3 regions of the Kocuria sp. ICS0012 genome follow, and region 3 is predicted to be linked to each of the others. Evidence: riboswitches for the same ligand, from Rfam matches in the RefSeq annotation. Region 3 holds a riboswitch; each other region holds the start of a gene.
The links. Region 3 has a riboswitch for thiamine pyrophosphate ahead of thiO (glycine oxidase ThiO). Riboswitches for the same ligand answer to the same signal wherever they lie in the genome.
Positions count from the first base shown of each region.

Region 1: linked by a shared signal. The riboswitch ahead of A5728_RS05870 (bifunctional hydroxymethylpyrimidine kinase/phosphomethylpyrimidine kinase) and the one ahead of thiO (glycine oxidase ThiO) in region 3 are both predicted to bind thiamine pyrophosphate.
Region 2: linked by a shared signal. The riboswitch ahead of A5728_RS07570 (3-oxoacyl-ACP reductase) and the one ahead of thiO (glycine oxidase ThiO) in region 3 are both predicted to bind thiamine pyrophosphate.

Region 1 is NZ_LZMM01000038.1:19,302-26,343, reverse strand. Features, by position in the region: gene proB (glutamate 5-kinase) at 1-35, opposite strand, end outside; gene obgE (GTPase ObgE) at 85-1,686, opposite strand; gene rpmA (50S ribosomal protein L27) at 1,838-2,092, opposite strand; gene rplU (50S ribosomal protein L21) at 2,139-2,450, opposite strand; gene A5728_RS05870 (bifunctional hydroxymethylpyrimidine kinase/phosphomethylpyrimidine kinase) at 2,688-4,241, opposite strand; TPP riboswitch at 4,229-4,324, opposite strand; gene A5728_RS05865 (Rne/Rng family ribonuclease) at 4,405-7,042, opposite strand, start outside.
Region 2 is NZ_LZMM01000046.1:78,596-85,637, reverse strand. Features, by position in the region: gene A5728_RS07595 (ABC transporter permease) at 1-984, opposite strand, end outside; gene modA (molybdate ABC transporter substrate-binding protein) at 981-1,751, opposite strand; gene A5728_RS07585 (molybdopterin-binding protein) at 1,772-2,173, opposite strand; gene A5728_RS07580 (enoyl-CoA hydratase) at 2,298-3,080, opposite strand; gene nadE (ammonia-dependent NAD(+) synthetase) at 3,229-4,056, shown strand; TPP riboswitch at 4,187-4,318, shown strand; gene A5728_RS07570 (3-oxoacyl-ACP reductase) at 4,364-5,128, shown strand; gene A5728_RS07565 (LLM class flavin-dependent oxidoreductase) at 5,130-6,506, shown strand; gene A5728_RS07560 (phosphatidylserine/phosphatidylglycerophosphate/cardiolipin synthase family protein) at 6,615-7,042, opposite strand, start outside.
Region 3 is NZ_LZMM01000043.1:55,093-62,134, reverse strand. Features, by position in the region: gene A5728_RS07090 (PhzF family phenazine biosynthesis protein) at 107-958, shown strand; gene A5728_RS07085 (thiol-disulfide oxidoreductase DCC family protein) at 931-1,371, shown strand; gene thiE (thiamine phosphate synthase) at 1,537-2,199, opposite strand; TPP riboswitch at 2,320-2,444, shown strand; gene thiO (glycine oxidase ThiO) at 2,434-3,720, shown strand; gene thiS (sulfur carrier protein ThiS) at 3,717-3,983, shown strand; gene A5728_RS07065 (thiazole synthase) at 3,986-4,927, shown strand; gene moeB (molybdopterin-synthase adenylyltransferase MoeB) at 4,924-6,114, shown strand; gene A5728_RS07055 (lactate utilization protein C) at 6,347-6,991, opposite strand; gene A5728_RS07050 (LutB/LldF family L-lactate oxidation iron-sulfur protein) at 6,988-7,042, opposite strand, start outside.

The DNA.
Region 1 (7,042 bases), on a different contig from region 3:
AGCTGGATCGCGGACTTGGCCGCTTGCTGCTCCATGGCCGGGACGTCGATCGTCTCGGTGGGGGTCTTCTCCACGTGGGGCGTGTCACTCACTGTCGTGCGTCTCCTTCGGCTCGGAAGTACGGCGTCGATCTCGCGCGTCGTCCACGGACTCGGTCCAGATCCCGGCGCGGCGCTGCTCCTCGAGCTCCGCGCGGGCCTCGGCCTTGGCGTCCATGCGGTCGTAAAACTGTTCCCGCTTCTCGCGGCGCGTGGGCCGGGACGTGTCCTCGAGGCGCAGGTCGGAACCGCGCGGGCCGCCGAGCAGTTCGGCGCCGCCCACCATGGTGGGCTCCCAGTCGAAGACCACACCGTTGTCCTCGGGGCCGATCAGCACCGCGTTGCCCGGGCGGGCGCCGATGCGGAACAGTTCGTCCTCGATCCCGAGTTTCGCGAAGCGGTCCGCGAGGTATCCCACGGCCTCGTCGTTGTTGAAATCGGTCTGCTGCACCCACCGTTCGGGCTTCACGCCGCGCACGTGGTACAGCGGCTCCCCCGCCCGGTCCTCGCGGGTGATCTCGAACTCCTTGCGGTCCTTCCCTCGACGACGCCGCACGGGTTCCGGGCGCAGCACGGTCTCCGCGCGGCGCTGCTCCTCCCGCTGTTCTTCCTGCTCGCGGGCACGGGAGACGAGCTCGGCCATCGCGAAGCCCAGTTCCCGCAGTCCGGCGTGCGAGGCCGTGGAGATCTCGAAGACCGGGTAGCCGCGTTCCTCGAGTTCGGGGCGGATGAACTCGGCCAGTTCCCGCGCCTCGGGCACGTCCACCTTGTTCAGGGCCACGAGTCGGGGGCGCTCGGTCAGCGGGATCGTGGTGGGGTCGTCGTCGCGGATGGCCTCGGCGTAGTGGGACAGTTCCTGTTCGAGGGCGTCCAGGTCGCTCAGCGGATCCCGCCCGGGTTCGAGCGTGGCGCAGTCGATCACGTGCACGAGTGCGGCGCAGCGCTCCACGTGCCGCAGGAACTCGAGTCCCAACCCTTTGCCCTCCGAAGCACCCGGGATCAACCCCGGCACGTCCGCCACGGTGAAGCGGGTGTCACCCGCCTGGACCACACCCAGGTTGGGCACCAGGGTGGTGAACGGGTAGTCCGCGATCTTGGGGCGCGCGGCACTCATGGCCGCGATCAGGCTCGACTTGCCCGCGGAGGGGAAGCCCACCAGGGCGATGTCCGCGATGGACTTCAGTTCGAGCTCGACCTGGTGTTCCTCACCGGGCACACCGAGCAGAGCGAAGCCCGGGGCCTTGCGCTTAGGCGAGGACAGTGCGGCATTGCCCAGTCCGCCCTGGCCGCCACCGGCCAGCACGAACTCACTGCCCTCACCGAGCAGGTCCGCGAGCACGTTGCCCTGCCGGTCCTTGACCACGGTGCCGTCCGGGACGGACAGCACGAGGTCCTGGCCCTTGAAACCGTGGCGCATGTCCCCCTTGCCGGGCTCACCGTTGGGGGCCTTCTGGTGGGGTGCGTGGTGGAAACCCAACAGCGTGGTGGACTGACCGTCCACACGCAGGATCACCGAACCGCCGTCGCCGCCGTTGCCGCCGTCCGGGCCGCCCAGGGGCTTGAACTTCTCGCGCTTGACGGACACGCAGCCGTGGCCGCCGTTACCGCCCGTGGCGTGCACGATCACTCGATCTACAAAACTAGCCACGCGGCTCCTCGGTGGTAGGGGTCACCTGCTGCGAGCGGGTCGACCGGGGTCTTCTGAAAAGACTAGAGGGTGAGCGCGTGAAGCGCCCACCCTCTAGTGGTCGCCGCCACGGGGTCGTGGCGGCGGGTGGACCCAGGGGTCCGAATGAGAATTACTCGGCGGTCTGAATGTTGACCACGCGGCGACCGCGGCGGGTGCCGAATTCGACGGCGCCAGCAGCCAGGGCGAACAAGGTGTCGTCCTTGCCGCGGCCCACGTTCACGCCCGGGTGGAAGTGCGTGCCGCGCTGGCGGACGATGATCTCGCCAGCGTTAACGGACTGGCCGCCGAAGCGCTTCACACCCAAGTACTGGGCGTTGGAGTCACGGCCGTTGCGAGTGGAGCTCGCACCCTTCTTGTGTGCCATGGTGTGTGCCTACCTTCGTTGGAAACGTATGTGAGGAGCCGGATGCTCAGGCGTCGATGCCGGTGACCTTGACGGTGGTCAGTTCGGCGCGGAAGCCCTGACGCTTCTTGTAACCGGTCTTGTTCTTGTACTTCATGATCGAGATCTTGGGACCGCGCAGGTCCTCGACGATCTCGGCGGTGACCTTGACGTTGGCCAGGGTCTTGGAGTCGGAGGTGACCTTGTCCCCATCGACCAGCAGCAGCGCAGGAAGCTCTACGGTGCTGCCTGCCTCGCCGGCGACGCGGTCAAGGGTCACGAGGTCTCCGATGGAAACCTTCTCCTGGCGGCCGCCTGCGCGGACAATCGCGTACACCACTTGGGAACTCACTTCTCTCGACATCTATGGACTACGTGTGTGGGTCGGGCGTACTCCTGGAGGACTGCGAATGTCGAGACATCACGCCGCGGTGATCCGTGACCGACCGCATTCTCCGCGTGGCTATCGCATCGATTCAGGATGTTCGCCCGAGTGTGCCGCAACCTGGTGCGTGAACTGGATATGACACACACCGGCGCTCGGCACCGACACCCCAGCCTACCCGATCACCCGAAGTCATGCCAGTTGCGCCGCGGCGCGCCGCTCGCCCTCCGCCGACGTCGCCGGGGTCGTCTGCGCGAAGAAGGCCAGCTCGAGCGCGCACGCCCGGTGGAACGCGCGGCGCATGTGCTCCCGGGTGGCCGGGTCCGCGTGGGCGGCCTCCCGGTCCACGATCTCGCGCACCGACTCGGTCGCGGTCTGGAAGTCCGGATCGTCGTACGTGCTGAGCCAGTCGGCGAACGGGTGCTGCGGTCCCGCGACGCGGGCACGACGGGTGAGCTCCGCACCCACGTGGGCGTAGAGCCAGTAGCACGGCAGGATCGCGGCGGAGCCCACCGCGAAGCCGTCCTGACCCGTGCGCGCCAGCAGGAAGTCCGCGTAACTGCTCGTGACGTCACTCGGCGGCATGGGCTCCCGGTCCCCGAGCCGGGCGCGATGCAGCGCGGACTCGACCGAGACCACGGAGGCCGACGCCGCGGCGAAGTGTTCGCGCGAACGCTCGTCCGGGGCGGAGGCCGCGAGCAGGGCCAGCGCCCGGGAGTAGTACTGCAGATATTGCATGTCCTGGTCCAGGTACAGCTCGAACTCGCCTGGGTCCAGGGTGCCGTCCCCGAGGCCCCGGATGAACGCCAGGGCGGCAATGCGTTCACGCACCGGGGCGCTCTCCTCCCACAGTTCGTCGGTGAACCGGGGGCCCTCGGATTCCGCGGCGGCCGTCATCACGAACGCCGGATCCGTGACGAGGTGCTGGACGTGGTGCATGTGGTGCACGGGACCGTTGCCGTGACCCACGTGCAACTCGTCCGCGCCGCGCAGTGCACCGCGCAACCATGTGCGGGCCGTGCGGATCGCCTCGGGCCAGTCCCCGGTCCGCGCCACGACTGTGGCCACCGCGGAGGACAGCGAGCACCCGGTGCCGTGGGTGTTACGCGTGTGCACCCTGCGACCCTCGAACAACGCGGCGGGTTCGTCCTGACCGGGGAGCAACAGGGCGTCCGGGGTTGTGTCCCCGGCCAAGTGGCCACCTTTCACGAGGACCCGGGTATGGAACGCCGCCGCGACCGCGCGTCCCTGCTCGAGCGCCTCGTCCCAGGTCGCGGCCACGGGGCGCTCGGCCAGCACCGCGAGTTCCGGGAGGTTGGGGGTGATCAGATTCGCGTGGGGCAGCAGCTCCCGCAGGGCCCGTTCGGCGTCTGGACGCAGCAATCGCCCACCGGCCGTGGCGACCATGACGGGGTCGATCACGACCACGGGTGCGCGCCCCACCATGAGCCAGTCCCGGACCGTGTCGATGACCTCCACGGAGCCGAGCATCCCCACCTTGATCGCGTCCAGGGTGACGTCCCCGGCGACCGCGTCCAGCTGGTCCCGCAGGACCTGGACGGGTGGGGTGTGCACGCTCACGACGCCCCGGGTGTTCTGGGCGACCACTGCGGTGATCACACTCAGCCCGTACCCGCCCAGTGCGGCGATGGATTTCAGGTCCGCGGCGTGACCCGCCCCGCCCGTGGGATCGGTTCCGGCAATCGAGAGGACGCGGGGTATGGCGGTAGAAGGCGTGGTGTCCACGACAATCCCTTCGCTAGTACGAGCTAGATCAGGTTCGACGGGTGTGTTCTCAGCCGCAGTGCGCAGCACCCCGTGTGTGTGTCCCCGATCATGCCACAGGGGCACCCGGAATCCCGGGTGCCCCTGTGTTGCTCGCGTGGCGACGGATCCAGCCGCCGGTCACTCAGTCCTGCTTGCCGGTCATCGTGATGTCCTGAGCCTTGATGCCCACACCCACGATGGTGGGCTGGTCACCGGACGCCGCGGGGGCCACGGCCCCGGCCTCCGCGGTGAAACGGCTGACCTGCCGTTCCTGCGTGTACTCGTGGGTCTCCACGCTCGCGGTTCCGGGCGCGGCCGCCGGCGCCACGGCACGCCGCGACCCACGGCGCCGTCGGGTCGGAGCCGCCGGCGCCGCCGCCGGCCGGTTCCCGCCGGGGGACGACGCCGCCCCGGAACTCTGCTGCTGCGCGGCACTCGTCTGCCCTGCACTGGATTGCGCAGTCCCGGAGTTCGACGGCGCGTGTCCGGCGGCCGACCGCTTCGACACCGCCTCTCGCGGCTGGGACGCGGCGTCCGCATCCTGAACGGCACCCTCGGTCGAGGTTTCGTCCTCGCCCGCATCCGTGAACGCGGCGCTCAGCGAATCCAGGGACAGGGCCTCCTGGGTGCCCTCGCTCCCCCGCTGCTCAGACTGCCCGTGGGGCAGTTCGATGACCTCGCCGTGAATCGTGAGGCTCGCGGACGAGTCCCCACCGGAACGGTCCTCGGACCGGGAATCCCCGCGCGAGTCGTTCCCGGAACCGTCCCGGCCGGAACCGTCGTTCTGCACGGCGTTGTCCTCGCCCTGCTGACCGCGACCGCGGCTGCGCTTGCCGCGGCGCTTGCGGCGACGGCGCCCGCCCTCGGACTCCCCGTGGGAGTTCTCGGACGCGTGCTCCCCGCCCTGCTGACCGCGGGAGGTCTGCTGCTCCTGGGAACCGGTGTCCTCGGCCTGCCCGCCCCCGGACTGCGGTGCGGTGCCCTGGGAAGCATTCCGTGCGGCGTCGTCGGACTCGTCGTGGGAGGAGGCCGCGGCGATGTTTGCGAACGCCGTGCGGGTGGCCTCCACGCGCGCCTGGTCCGGCTCGTCCGAACCGTGGTGCTGGTTGCCGTTCCTGGGCTTGTCCTGCGCACCGTTGTGCTGCTTGTTGCGCGAACGCTTACGCTCGTGTCGAGTGCCGCGGTGGTCGGAGGGAGCCGCGCCGGAGCGGCCCTTCAAGGGGTGGTCGTGGACCACGACGCCGCGGCCCGCGCATTCCTCGCACGGCTCGGAGAAGACCTCGAGCAACCCCGTACCCATGCGCTTGCGCGTCATCTGCACGAGACCCAGGGAGGTCACTTCGGCCACCTGGTGCTTCGTGCGGTCCCGGCCCAGGCACTCCACGAGCCGGCGCAGTACGAGATCGCGGTTGGACTCCAGAACCATGTCGATGAAGTCCACCACGATGATCCCGCCGATATCCCGCAACCGCAGTTGCCGCACGATCTCCTCGGCGGCTTCGAGGTTGTTCTTGGTCACGGTCTCCTCGAGGTTGCCCCCGGAGCCCGTGAACTTGCCGGTGTTGACGTCCACCACGGTCATGGCCTCGGTGCGGTCGATCACGAGCGATCCGCCGGAGGGCAGGAAGACCTTGCGCTCGAGGGCCTTCTGGATCTGCTCCTCCACGCGCATGTGCTCGAAGAGGTCGTCATCGCCGGTCCAGCGCTCGAGGCGGTCCAGCAGGTCGGGCGCCACGTAGGTCACGTAAGCCTCGATGTTGTCCCACGCCTGCTCGCCCTGGACCACCATGGCGGTGAAATCCTCGTTGAAGACGTCCCGCACGGTCTTGATGGTCAGGTCCGGTTCCGCGTACAGCATCTCCGGGGCCAGCGTCTTGGTGGACTTGGCCTTGTCCTGGATCTGCTCCCACTGCGAGCGCAGCCGGTTGATGTCGTTGGTCAGCTCGGTCTCGGAGGCACCCTCCGCCGCAGTGCGCACGATCACGCCCGCGCCCTCCGGCAACCGGTCCTTGAGGATCTTCTTCAGCCGCTGGCGCTCCACGTCCGGGAGCTTGCGGGAGATCCCCGTCATGGAACCGCCCGGGACGTAGACGAGGTAGCGACCGGGCAGGGACACCTGGCTCGTGAGCCGAGCACCTTTGTGCCCCACGGGGTCCTTGGTGACCTGCACGAGCACGGTGTCCCCGGACTTCAGGGCGTTCTCGATCTTGCGGGGCTTGCTGCCCAGCTCGGCGGCGTCCCAGTCCACCTCACCGGCGTAGAGCACGGCGTTGCGGCCGCGGCCGATGTCCACGAAGGCGGCCTCCATGGACGGCAGCACGTTCTGCACCTTGCCCACGTACACGTTGCCGATCAGCGAGTCCTGCTGGGTGTGCGAGACGAAGTGCTCAGCAAGGATCCCGTCCTCGAGCACACCGATCTGGATCCGGTCGTCCTTCTGTCGCACGAGCATCTTGCGCTCCACGGATTCGCGCCGGGCCAGGAACTCGGCCTCGGTGATCACGTGGCGGCGGCGGCCGAACTGCCGGGACTCACGACGACGCTGACGCTTGGCCTCGAGCCGCGTGGAGCCCTTGACCCCGGTCACCTCGTCGCTGCCCGTGCCCTCACCGGCACCGCGCGGGGCGCGGACCCGGGTCACCGAGCCGTCGGACTCGTCCACGAGTTCCATGTCCTCGTCACCGCGACGCCGCCGGCGACGCCGCTTGCTCGTGACCTCGCCGGACTTGTCGTCCTCGCTGTCCACGTCATTGCGCGCGGCCCGCTCGGCCTCGCGCTGG
Region 2 (7,042 bases), on a different contig from region 3:
GACCACGGCGCCATTCCGCCCGGCCCCGGCGTCCGCCGTCCCAGACCCGGCCGCGGGTCGGTCACCGACCGCATGGGCAGTGCGGCTGTCCTTCGAGGACTGCGTCGAGCCGCCGGACCGGGGCTGTGATCCCTCCGGATCGGGACCCCACTGCGGACCCGGCGCGAACCACCGGGTGAGGTTGGCGCGGAAGCCGGCGCCGCAGCGTCGTCGGGAGGGAGCGCTGACCCCCACGACGAGCAGAGCAACGAGCACGAGCAGCAGGGAGAGGGCCACGGCGGCGTCGGGATCGGTCTCGCGCTGCAGGTAGATCTCGAGCGGGAGCGTGCGGGTCACGCCCTGCAGGCTGCCCGCGAATGTGAGGGTGGCGCCGAACTCGCCGAGGCAGCGCGCGAAGGACAGCGCGGTCCCGGAGAGCACCGCGGGCAGCACCAGGGGCAGCGTGACCCGGAACAGGGTGCGCGTGGGGGATGCACCAAGGCCCGCCGCGACCCGTTCGTAGCGAACGCCCGCGGTGCGCAGCGTGCCCTCCAGGGAGACCACCAGGAACGGCAGGGCTACGAACGTCTGGGCGAGCACGACGGCCGCGGTGGTGAACGCGATGTCCACGCCCGCCGAGGACAGGGGGCCGCCCAGGAAACCCATGCGTCCGAAGGTGTACAGCAGCGCGATACCGCCCACCACGGGTGGCAGCACGAGCGGCAGCAGCACCAGCGAGCGCAGGAGCGTGAGGCCGCGCACGGTGGAACGGGCCAGGACCAGGGCGAGCGGGCACCCCAGCACCAGGCACAGCGCCGTGGACGCGACCGCGGTGCGAAGGCTCAACCACAGCGCGGCGAGCGAGGACTCGCTCGTGAGCAACTCCCCCAGGTGCACCCAATCGATGCGCAGCACCATGCCGAGCAAGGGCAACAGGATGACCAGCGCCCCCGCCACCGCCGGGACCAGGACCCACCGGGGGGTCGTGACGAACCCGCGCGTCACGGTGCGCCGAAGCCCGCGTCCCCCAGGACCTTCCGGCCCTCGTCACCCTGGACGAGGTCCACGAACTGCCGGGCGAGCTCCGGCTCCGCGGAATCCTTGAGGGCGACCACGGGGTAGTTGTTGACCGCCTGATCCGTGCGCGGGATCTCGACGGTCGTGACCCTGTCCTTCGCGGACTTGGCATCCGTGACGTACACGATCCCCGCGTCCGCCTGCCCGGAGGTCACCTTGCCGAGCACGTCCGTGACCGCGTTCTCCTGGCTCACGGGGTGAAGCGCGACACCGTTGGCCTTCTCGATCTCCTGCGTGGCCGCACCGCACGGTACCTCCGGGGCGCACGTGACCAGCTTGACGTCCCGGTCCACCACGTCCCGGAAGGAGGTGATGTCCGCGGGGTTGTCCTTGGGTACCGCGAGGGTGAGCACATTGGTCGCGAACACGCTCGGCTCCCCCGCGGCCAGGCCCGCGTCCGTGAGCTTCTTCATGTTCTTCTGGTCAGCGGAGGCGAAGACGTCCGCGGGGGCGCCCTCGGTCAGCTGTTGCACGAGCCCGGACGAGCCTCCGTAGTTCATGCTGACCTTCACCCCCGGGTGCGCCGCCTCGAACGTGCGCGCGAGCTCGTCGAAGGAATGGGTCAGCGAGGCCGCCGCGGACACCCGCAGGGTCGTCTCCTGATCGGACGACGACGCCGCGTTCCCTCCCCCGTCCGACGCTCCCGCGCACCCGGAGAGCGCCACCGCGCTCACCGCGCAAGCCAGGGCGCGCATGCGTGTCGCCGCGCGCCCCATCACTTGCGCCCCTCGGTCTCGACGATGACCGCGGTGGACTTCACCACGGCCGTGGCCACGGACCCCGGTTCCAGCCCCAGGTCACGCACCGCTTCCGTGCTCATGAGCGAGACGATCCGGTGCGGGCCGCACTGCAGCTCCACCTGGGACATCACGGGATCGGAGGTCACCGCGGTCACGAGTCCCACGAGGCGGTTGCGCGCCGAACTGTTCACCCCGGCGGGATCCTGAGGGCTCACGGCGTTGTCGCGCGCGTATGCCGCGAGTTCGGCGCCGTCCACCACGGCGTACCCCGCGGAATCCTTGTGCCCGGTGAGCGTGCCCTGCTCGATCCACCGCCGGACGGTGTCGTCGCTGACGCCCACGAAGGTCGCGGCCTGGGAGATACGGAGGTGGGTCATGGGAGGAGTTTATCCGCATCCGCGGAACCACGGCCGTGTTTGAACCGCACTTGCGTAGTGTTGACCTGACACGCGACGACGCCGCGCGGCCCGGGCCGCGCGGCGTCGTCGTCCCCTACAGGGCTCATTCGTGGGAGAACCGCGCCTTACGCTTCTCCGCGAACGCGGACATGCCCTCCTTCTGGTCCGCGGTGGAGAACAGCCCGTGGAAGACCCGCCGCTCGTGCTGGACGCCGGCCCACAACCCGGACTCGTACGCGGCATTGACGGTCTCGACCGCGTGCTGGGCCGCGGGCTTGGACATCTCCGCGATCTTTCCGGCGACCTCCAGGGCGGTGTCCATGAGCTCGTCCGCTGCGACCACGCGGGAGACCAAACCGGAACGCTCGGCTTCCTCGGCGCGCATCTGCCGTCCGGTGAGGATCATGTCCATGGCCTTGGCCTTGCCCACGGCGCGGGTGAGGCGCTGGGTGCCGCCCATCCCGGGGATCACACCCAGGGCGATCTCGGGCTGACCGAACACTGCAGTGTCCGCGGCGAGGATCAGATCGCACATCATCGCGAGCTCGCACCCACCGCCGAGCGCGTAACCGGCCACCGCGGCGATCTTGGGGGTGCGCAGCCGGGCGAAAGCGTCCCACCCCGCGAAGAAGTCCTCGTGGTACATATCGGACGCGGACTTGCCGGACATCTCCTTGATGTCAGCACCGGCCGCGAAGGCCTTCTCCGACCCTGCGAGGATCAGCGCGCCGATCCCCGAGTCACGGTCCAGCTCGGTCGCGGCGGCCACCACGTCCCGCATGGTCTGTTCGTTCAGCGCGTTCAGTGCCTTGGGACGGTTCAGGGTGATGACACCCACGCGTCCCTCGCGGCGGATTTCAATGGTCTCGTAGGAGTTCTCGTTCATGTGATCAGCATCTCATAGGTCCCTCGGGGGCGTGTCCGAGCGTGGGGGTCCAGCACCGGGGCCCAGCGCCGGCCTCCGTCCTCCGGGCCACGGGACGGGCTGGCGGTAGGCCCCTGTCCCCGCGGGAACCGGCCACTAGCATGGACGCATGCGTGAATTGCAAGCACAGATCGTTGCCGAGCTCGGCGTCTCTCCGCAGATCGATCCGGAGCGGGAGGCCCAACGCCGCGTCGACTTCCTGAGCGACTACCTCAAGGCCACGCACACCGCGGGATTCGTCCTGGGGATCAGCGGCGGCTTGGACTCCACCTTGGCCGGGCGCCTGGCTCAGCTCGCGGTCGAGAAACTGCGCGAGGACGAGATCGAGGCGGAGTTCGTGGCCATGCGGCTGCCTCACGGGATCCAGCACGACGAGGCCGACGCCCAGGCGGCGCTCGAATTCATTCAGCCGGACCGGGTCATCACGTACGACGTCGCGCCGGCCGTCCGCGGTTTCGAGTCCGCCTACGGTGCCGCGACCGGTGAGCAGCTCACCGATTTCACCCGCGGTAACACCAAGGCCCGCGTGCGTATGACGGCGCAGTACGCGGTGGGCGGGGACCACAACCTGCTGGTGATCGGCACGGATCACGCGGCGGAATCGGTCACCGGGTTCTTCACCAAGTTCGGCGACGGCGGCGCGGACGTCCTGCCCCTGGGCGGGCTGAACAAACGGCAGAACCGCCAGGTGCTCGCGTACCTGGGGGCCTCCGAGCAACTCGTGGGCAAGGTCCCCACCGCGGACCTCCTGGACGAGAACCCCGGGCGCACGGACGAGGACGAGCTGGGCCTGCGCTACGACGACATCGACGACTTCCTCGAGGGCAAGGACGTCCCCGAGGAGGTGGCCCGCAAGATCGAAAGCACGTTCCTGCGCACCCGCCACAAGCGCACGGTCCCGGTGACCCCGGCGGACGAGTGGTGGCGGGAGGGCTGATCCTCCCCGTCCGCGCGATGTCCAAGGGGACGACCCTGGCCTGACTGCGCTGGACAACCGCATTGGCCATGCCCTCCGACGGCCTGCGCCGTGCGCGACCCCGGTCCGGCCCCCCTGTGCTTAGACTGGGCCCAGTGACACGGGGTGCCGCTGCACGTTCCCACGACCCACCGGGCCGGGGAGCCCTGGATGCAATGGCTGAGATGACACCCGTCGAACCTGTCCAGTTAGTACTGGCGAAGGGATGTCACGGTGGCACCGCACGGGTGGCGCACCGCGTTCTTCGCCGTGAGCCACAGGAGTGAGCATGCGGATCGACACCACCATCGTCCTGATCACCGGGGGAGCCCGGGGTCTGGGTGAACACCTCAGCCGAGCCTTCGCCCGCGAAGGCGCCCGGGTGGTCGTGAACTACCACTCCAGCGAGGAGCGGGCCCGCTCACTGGTGCGCGAACTCGGTGAGGACAAGGTCATTGCCGTTCGGGCGGACGTGACCGATGCCGGGCAGGTGCAGCAGATGGTGGCACTCGCCCAGGACCATTTCGGTGCGCCCATCACGGTGGCCGTGAACAACGCGCTGGTGGACTTCAGCTTCAACGGGGACGCCCGCCCCTCGCTCGAAAACCTCGCCGCCGAGGATCTTTCCCAGCAGTTTACCGGCGCGGTCGTGGGCGGACTCAACGTGATCCAGGCGGTCGTCCCGGGGATGCGCCGGTCCGGACACGGGCGCATCATCAACATCGGCACCAATCTCTTCCAGAACCCCGTGGTCCCCTACCACGACTACACCGCAGCCAAGGCCGCCCTTCTCTCCCTCACCCGCACGGCGGCCAAGGACCTGGGGGCCCTGGGCATCACCGTGAACATGATCTCCGGTGGCCTGCTACGCACCACGGACGCGAGTGCCGCTACCCCGGCCGAAGTCTTCGACGCCATTGCCGCCGGTACGCCCTTGGGTCGGGTCACCACCCCGGAGGAGTTCGCGGACACCGCCCTCTTCTTCGCCTCCGACTGGTCCCGCGGCGTCACCGGGCAGAACCTCGTGGTCGACGGTGGACTGGTGATGGACTGACATGGCCGCCCCGCACGACACCGCGCGGACCCCGTCCGCCGCCCCTGCGGCGTCCACCCGTCCCACCCAGGTGAACCAGCCGCCCGGGACACCCGCCCGGACGCTGCACCTCAACGCCTTCCTCTACGGGGCCGGCCACCACCAGGCCGCGTGGCGCGCACCGGGCTCCCCGGTGCACCGCCTCACGGACATCGCCTACTACGAGGAGCTCGCCCGGACTGCCGAACGCGGTCTGTTCGACGCGGTGTTCTTCGCGGACGGGCACAGCGTGGGTGACGTCTCCGGCGGGCCCCGCTGGAGCCTGGAACCCCTGACAGCGCTGTCCGCGATGGCGCGGGCCACCGAGCGCGTCGGCCTGGTGTGCACGGTGTCCACCACGTTCTTCACCCCGTTCCACGCGGCCAGGATGCTCGCGTCCTTGGACCACATCTCGGGCGGGCGAGCGGGGTGGAACGTGGTGACCTCCATGTGGGACTCCGAGGCCCGCAACCACGGCTACCGGGCCATGCCGACCAAGGATGAGCGCTACGAGCGCGCCCGCGAGTTCGTGGAGGTGGCCCGCGCCCTGTGGGCCAGCTGGGACGAGGACGCCGTCACCGCAGACCCGGAGGGCCGGTGGGCTGAGCCCTCCAAGCTGCACCGCCTGCACCACGAGGGCCGCCACTTCCTGGTGGATGGACCCCTCACGGTCCCGCGCTCCCCGCAGGGGGAACCGGTCCTCTTCCAAGCGGGTGCCTCCGGGCCCGGCAAGGCACTCGCGGCCGACTTTGCAGAGGGGATCTACGCCGTGGCCTACGACCTGCCCGCCGCGCAGGAGTACTACGCGGCGGTGAAGGCCGAAGTGGCCCGCGCCGGGCGTGATCCCGGTTCCGTGATCGTGATGCCCGGTCTGGTCACGTACGTGGGCCGCACGCACGAAGAGGCCCTCGAGAAGCAGGCCCGCGTGGACCGTTTGCTCCCTGTGGAGCAGTCGCTCGCACAGCTCTCCACGTTCGTGGAGCAGGACTGCGCGCAGTGGGACCTAGATGCGCCCGTGCCCACGCTGCCGCCCCTGGAGGAGTTCACCGGTCCGCAGGGCCGCTACGGCACCATCCTGCGGATCATCGAGGCCGAGCGCCCCACGGTCCGCCAATTGCTCGGCCGCCTCGCCGCCGGCGGGGGTCACTGCACGATGGTGGGCACCCCGGAGTCCATCGCGGATCGCATGCAGGAATGGTTCGACAACGCCGGCGCGGACGGCTTCAACCTCATGCCGCCCGTCCAGCCGGACTCCCTGGACGACTTCGTGGACCTCGTGGTCCCCGAACTCCAGCGCCGCGGCCTGTTCCGCACCGCGTACACCGCCACCACGCTGAGGGGTCACCTCACGCGGGGTTGAGGCCCCGCTGCGCAACCCCGCCACAGGACGACGACGCCGCCCCGCACGGTGGGCGGGGCGGCATCGTCGGTGGCGTCAGCGGCGTGGTCGCCGATCGGGAGGGTCCGGTCAGAGGAACGGGCGCAGCGGTACCAGGATCGTCTCGGCGACCCGGGCCATGGGGTGGCGATCGCGCCATTGGGGCGAGGACAGCTCCTCACAGTGCTCGCTGTCGGCGAGGAAGACCTTCTCCATCTCGGCCGCGAAATCCGAGTCCACGATCTCCACGTTGGTCTCGTAGTTGAACGAGAGGGAGAGCCGGTCGATGTTGGCGGTGCCCACGGTGGACCACTCGCCGTCGATCGTGGCGGTCTTGGCGTGGATCATGCAGGCGGCGTACAGCAAGATGGTGACCCCACCCTCCAACAACTGGCCGTAGAACCCGCGGGACACCCAGTCCGCCAGGATGTGGTTGGAGTCCTTGGGGACCATGATCCGCACATCCACCCCGCGAGCTGCCGCGTCCAGGAGGCAGTCCAGGATCTGCTGGTCGGGGA
Region 3 (7,042 bases):
CGCCCGTCCGGCACGCGTGTGCGCCGGACATGTTGTCTCTGGCCGCGCCGTGTGAGGCCCGGGCGCGAGATGACACCCCGTCGGCGCATCGTGATGGAATCACCCCATGAGCCCAATACCTCGTCCGCGCCCGTTCACCCAGGTCGACGTCTTCTCCCGGGAGCCCTATCTGGGCAACCCGGTGGCGGTCGTCCTGGATGGCACCGATCTCACCGACGACGCCATGGCCCGCTTCGCGCGCTGGACCAACCTGTCCGAGACCACGTTCGTGCTCCCACCCACGGACCCGGACGCCGACTACCGGCTGCGCATCTGGACCCCGGACCGTGAACTGCCGTTCGCCGGTCACCCCACCCTGGGCTCGGCCCACGCATGGCTCACCGCGGGCAACACCGCGCGTGCCAAGGACGTCATCGTCCAGCAATGCGCCGCGGGCCTCGTGCGGATCCGCCCGTCCGACGACGGCGCACTGACCTTCGAGGCCCCACCCACCGACCGCACGGGAGACCTGGGCCCGGAATTGCTCGGGGGCGTAACCGCGGCCCTGGGCCTGCGGGACGAGCAGGTCGTCGCCCATCAGTGGGTTGACAACGGCCCCGGCTGGGCCGCGCTGCTTCTGGCTGGCGCCGAGGACGTCCTGGCGATCGAGCCCGACCTTCCCGCTCTCCACGGCGCCAAGATCGGCGTGGTGGGTCCCCACCCGCAGAGCAGCCCGCACCAGTTCGAGGTCCGCGCCTTCGTGGGTGGCACCGGCGGGTACGAGGACCCCGTCACGGGAAGCCTCAACGCGAGCCTGGCCCAGTGGCTCATCCGTACGGACCGGGCGCCCGCGAACTACATCGCCCGACAGGGCACCCTCATGGGACGCAGCGGCCTCGTGACCGTGACGTCGGACGGGGACCACGTGTTCGTGGGCGGACACTGCACCGCGTGCATCGACGGGACGGTGCTGCTGTGAACCCCCGGGGCACCGAGCAGGGCGCGTCCCTGCACCTGGTCTTCGACGGCAACTGCGGGTTCTGCACGCGCTGCGTGGGATGGGCCCGGACACTGGACCGCCATGACCGGATCGCCCTGCACGCCTACCAGGTCCCCGGCGTACTGGAGCGGTTCGGACTGACGAATGCGGAGGGCAACGCGTCGGTGTGGGCCGTCCTATCCCGTTCCGGTGAGCGATCCTCGGGGGCGCACGCGGTGGCCGTGACCCTGGACACCGCCCTGGGCATCCGGGTGTTCGAGCCGTTCTACCGGTTACCGCCCGTGCGGTGGGTCCAGGACCGCGTGTACCGGTGGGTGGCCGATCACCGGGGGAAGTTCCCCGGTGTCACCCCGTGGTGCCAGCAGCACCCCGGGCGGTGCGGGACCCCGTAACGGTTCCGCTCCGCGTACCGAGCGAGCCGTGCCACCCGCGCGACGGCAATACACTGCGGCGCCATGACTCCGCCCCGACGCGCACCACCCCACCGAACACGTCGCCACCCGAGCGGTGCCATCCCACCGCGGCGCCGCCGCTCCACCGCGTTCAAAGATCGGGGCTCACCCGGGCAGCGTGTCCCGCAGCGCCCGCGCCGCCGCGGTGACGTCCTCCGCATCGGTCACGGCCCGCACGACCACGATGCGCGAGGCACCCGTGTCGAGCACGGACGGCAACCGCGCGGTGTCGACCCCGCCGATCGCGAAGAAGGGCTTGTCCCCCGCGTGCTGAGCAGCGTAGCGCGGCAGCTCGAGCCCCACGGCCGCGCGACCCGGCTTGGTGGGGGTCTCCCACACGGGCCCGGTGCAGAAGTAGTCGAGCCCGGCGTCGGCCACGGCGGCGTCCACCTGGGCCGGGGAGTGACAGGACCGCCCGATCACCACGTCGTCCCCCAGGACCCGCCGAGCCTGCGCGGTGGTGAGATCGCCCTGGCCCACGTGGAACACGTCCGCGCCGGTGAGCAGCGCGACGTCCGCGCGGTCGTTGACGGCGAAAAGTGCGCCGTGCTCACGGGCGACGTCGGCGAGCACCTCGATGGCCTCGATCTCCGCTGCGGCCTCGAGGGATTTGTCCCGCAACTGGATGATGTCCACCCCGCCCTCGTACGCGGCGTGCAGAAATTCCCGCAGGTCACCGCGCTCGCGGCGCGCCGTGACGCACACGTACAGTCGCGCCTTCTCGAGGGCGGCGCGGCGCCCGGTACCCGTCTGGCTCGTGTGTCCCATGCGGCCATCGTGGCACGAACCGCGCGCCCGCGGACACCTCGCCCGATCAGCCCGCCGCGAAGTCCCCCTGCGTTCCACAGCTAGGGGTGATTAGACTGGCAGGGCCGTTCGTCGCCGTTCGACGAACTCCACGGGAGTCCGCACACGTTGGCAACAACCACCGCAGCGGGCTGAGAGGGCGTGAGCCGCCGACCGGATCACCTGATGCGGATCATGCCGCCGGAGGGAGGAACAATGCCAGAGCACCTCGGTGACCACGTGGTCGTGGCCGGAGCTGGTCTCGTGGGCCTGGCCACGGCCTTCGAACTACGACGCCGCGGGGCCGCCGTGACCGTCGTCGATCCCCGCCCGGCGTGGGGCGCCACCCGCGCGGCCGCGGGCATGCTCGCACCGATCGCCGAGACCCAGTACGGCCAGGAACGCCTCTACCCCCTCATGCGGGCCTCCGCCGCGGAGTACCCGGACTTCGTGGAGCGCGTCACCGCGGCCACGGGCCTGCCCACGGGCTACCGCACCGAGGAGACGCTCGTGGTGGCCGCCGACGCCGCGGACGCCCAATCCCTCTCCGACCTCGCCTCACACCAGATCGCCTCCGGGATGGACGTGCAGGAGATCTCCACGCGGGAGGCCCGGCACCTGGAACCGGCTCTTGCGCCGCGGTTGAGCGGTGCGGTACGGATCGTCTCCGACCGCCAGGTGGACCCCCGGATGCTCGCGGCCGCCCTGGTGGAGACCCTGAACTGCCCGCACCTGACCACCATCGGGGACGTCCCCGACGCCGGACCGGCGCAGTGGCTGACCTCCCGCGTGGACACCGTGCTGACGTCCCGCAGGGAACCCCGCCAGGCCACGGGCGTGCAGGTGGACTCCGGTGAGGTGATCCCCGCGGACGCCGTGGTCGTGGCCACCGGGCTGACCGCCAACACCATGGGCGGGCTGCCCGAGGGACTCGACCTCCGATTGCGCCCGGTGTTCGGGGACATCCTGCGCTTGCGGGTTCCCGAGACCGCCCTGGCCCCCGGGGAATCGCATTTGCTCACGCGCACGGTGCGCGCCCAGGTCCTGGGCCGGCCCGTGTACATGGTCCCCCGCGAGGACCGGACCCTGGTGCTGGGCGCCACGAGCCGCGAGGACGGGCGCGAATCCGTACTGGCCGGTGGCGTGCACCAACTGTTGCGGGACGCGCGCGCCGTGGTCCCCGCGATCGACGACTGCGACGTCCTGGAGATGATGGCCCGCGCCCGCCCGGGAACCTCCGACGACCTGCCGTACGTGGGCAAGACCTCGGTGGCCGGGCTCGTGATCAGCACGGGTCACTTCCGTCACGGCATCCTGCTGACCCCCGTGGCGTCCCGGCTCGCCGCGGAGCTCGTGACCGGCGTCCTGGACCCGCTCGCGGACCACGAGTCCGACGCCGCGTTCCTCGCCGACACCGACCCGGCCCGGCACTCGAACCCCGCCCCCGAGGCCCCGTTCACCACACCCGAGAGCTATCCCCAGATGCATGGAGGACTCGAATGATCGCGCCCGAGACCACAGACAATTCCTCCACGGCCGTCGTGAACGGCTCCTCCGTGGCGGTGACCCCGGGGTTGACGGTCGCGAGCGCCGTCGTCGACCTCACGGGCCGCGAGATCACACCCGAGGGCACCGCCGCGGACGGCCATCCCCTGGGGATCGCCGTGGCGGTGGACGACGCCGTGATCCCCCGCTCCCTGTGGGCCACGACCCCCGTGGAAGCGGGTCAATCCGTGGAGATCGTCACCGCGGTGCAGGGAGGCTGAACATGACCACGCACGGAACCCCCCTGACCGTGGCCGGGGTGGAGCTCTCGTCCCGGCTGATCATGGGCACCGGGGGCCTCACCGATTTCGCGATGCTCGAACGGGCCCTGCTGGCCTCCGGGACGGAACTGACCACGGTGGCCCTGCGCCGCTTCGCGCCCGGCCCCGCCTCGCCAGCGGGCGCGCAAGCATCCGGCAAGGCGAACCGGGCGAGCGGTCGCGTGGGAGGTGGCGCAGCGGCGTCGTCGGCCGGGACACCGCAGGACAGCCTGTACGGGTTGCTGCGCCGCAACGACATCCGGGTGCTGCCCAACACCGCGGGGTGCTACACCGCGCGGGACGCCCTGCTGACCGCTGAACTGGGGCGCGAGGCGCTGGAGACGGACTGGGTCAAGCTCGAGATCATCGCGGACGAGGACACCCTGCTCCCGGACGGTGTGGAGCTGCTGGACGCGACCGAGAAACTCGCTCGGCGCGGTTTCAAGGTCTTCGCGTACACGTCCGACGACCCCGTGCTCGCGCTGCGGCTCGAGGACGCCGGGGCCGTGGCCGTGATGCCCCTCGGTGCTCCCATCGGCACGGGTCTGGGGATCCTCAACCCGCACAACATCGAACTCATCGCGTCCCGCGCGTCCGTGCCCGTGGTGCTGGATGCCGGGATCGGCACGGCGTCCGAGGCGGCCCTGGCCATGGAACTCGGGTCCGACGCCGTCCTGCTCGCGTCCGCCGTGACCCGCGCGCAGGATCCCGTGGCCATGGCGAGTGCCATGAAGCACGCCGTGCTCGCGGGGCACCTGGCCCGCGGCGCGGGGCGGATCGCGCGGCGCACGCACGCCGTGGCGTCCTCGCCCATGGCCGGGCGCATCGATACCGCCGACGCGCCCCGCGGGGACTGGCCCGCGCCTTCATCCACCACCCCACAGCTGGAATCGCAGGTTTCATGAGCACCCCGCTACCACCCCTCGTGGCCCCCGCCTCCGATCTGAGTCGCGAGGAACTCGAACGCTATTCACGCCACCTCACGTTGCCGCAACTGGGCGAGGAGGGGCAGCGTCGGCTCAAGAACGCACGCGTCCTGGTGATCGGCGCGGGCGGGCTCGGCGCTCCCGCGCTGCAGTACCTCGCGGCCGCCGGGGTGGGGACCATCGGCGTGGTCGACGACGACGTCGTATCCGTGTCCAACCTGCAACGCCAGGTGGTCCATGGGATGGCCGACATCGGTCGGCCCAAGGTCGATTCCGCCGCGGATGCCGTGGCCCGGCTCAACCCCCTGGTCACCGTGCACCGCCATCCCGAGCGGCTGAGCACCGACAACGCCCTGGAGATCTTCTCCGGCTACGACCTGATCATGGACGGCGCGGACAACTTCGGCACACGCTTCCTGGTCTCGGACGCCGCCGAACTCACCGGCATCCCCGTGGTGTGGGGCTCCATCCTGCGTTTCGACGGCCAGGTCTCCGTGTTCTGGTCCGGTCACGGCCCCGTGTACCGCGACCTGTTCCCGGAAGCGCCGGCGCCGGGCCAGGTCCCCTCGTGCGCCGAGGGCGGTGTGCTGGGCATGCTCCCGGCCACGATCGGCTCGGTCATGGTCACCGAGGCGCTCAAACTCATCACGGGCATCGGCCGTCCCCTGCTCGGCAGGGTCCTCATCCAAGACGCCCTGGCCCAGACGTGGCGCGAGCTCACGGTCCTGCCGGACCCGCACCGCCCACCCGTCACGGATCTCTCGCGGGTGGCGCTCGCGTGCGGTCTGCCCTCCGACGACGACGCCGCTCCCGCCCCCCACGAGACCGTCACCGCCCCGGAGCTGGCCGAGCTACTGACCGCCCGGTCCCTCGGGGAGACGTCCTTCACGCTCGTGGACGTGCGCGAGGACTGGGAGCGCAAACTCGTGGCCATCCCCGGATCCGTGCACGTGCCGCTGCAGGACGTCCTGGACCGGGGTGTCACGGCTCTTCCGGATGAGGCGGAGGGCACCGTGATCCTGCACTGCAAGGCCGGTGCCCGTTCCGCCCAGGCCCTCGCGGCACTGCGCAGGGACTACGCCCTGCGGGAGGACACCGTGAAGCACCTGGACGGCGGGGTGCTCGCGTGGATCGACCGGGTGGACCCGGCGCTGCCGCGCTACTGACCCGTTCGATCACAGCTCCTCCTCAAGGAGCGGTTTCCGCGCGTGTGTCACCATGAGGTCCAGCGGTTCGTGGTGGATAGCCGTTGGACTGACTGATCGCTTGTAGCGCGCGGCAGCTCCTCGTGAGCGATCGCTGCTGGTGAGCAACGTGTGAACGCGAAGGTCCCCGTCACCGCGGTAACGCGGGCGACGGGGACCTTTCTCGAAGTATGCGGGACAGGACCGCGCGGCCTCAACCCAGCAGGATCACGTCCAGCGTGCGCGGACCGTGGACACCCTCCACGCGTTCGAGCTCGATGTCCGAGGTGGCCGAGGGCCCCGAGATCATGGTGGTGGGCGCAGTGGGCTCCACGCGGGCCATGGCCTCCGGGATGAGCTCCACCACGGAGTCCAGCGGCACGATGCAGATGTGGTGGTCCGGCACCAGGGTGATGGCGCGCCGACCCTCGTCCGGGCGCCCGGACAGGAAGATGGTGCCCGTCTGCGCGCACGAGACCGTGGAGGAGGTCACCACGGCGTCCACCTGGTTGAGGTCCCGCACGGTCAGCGCGGAGGCCTTGCGACCGTCATTGGGGTCCACGATGGCCCGGCGCGCGGCGGTCTCCTCAGGCAACCACGCGGTGTCGAGGCCCTCGGGGATCACGTAGCGCGCGGAGGTCCCAAGCTGGGTGGCGACGCGCTGCGCCACGGTCTGCGCGGTCTCCCTGTAGACGTTGGCCTTGTAATCCAGCAACCGGTCCTCGAGCATGTCGATGATCTCGTCCCGCCCGAGGTCCGAGGTGTGCCGGTAGTCGCGGGGCACGTGGGGTGCCCGCGGGTGGTCCGCGAGCGCACCGTTGAGCCGCTCGAGGATTTCGGTCTTGGCGTCGGCGCTCATGCCGGCTCTCCGTCCTGGTTCCCGCGGCCTGCGTGGCCGTTGCGGGGTGCG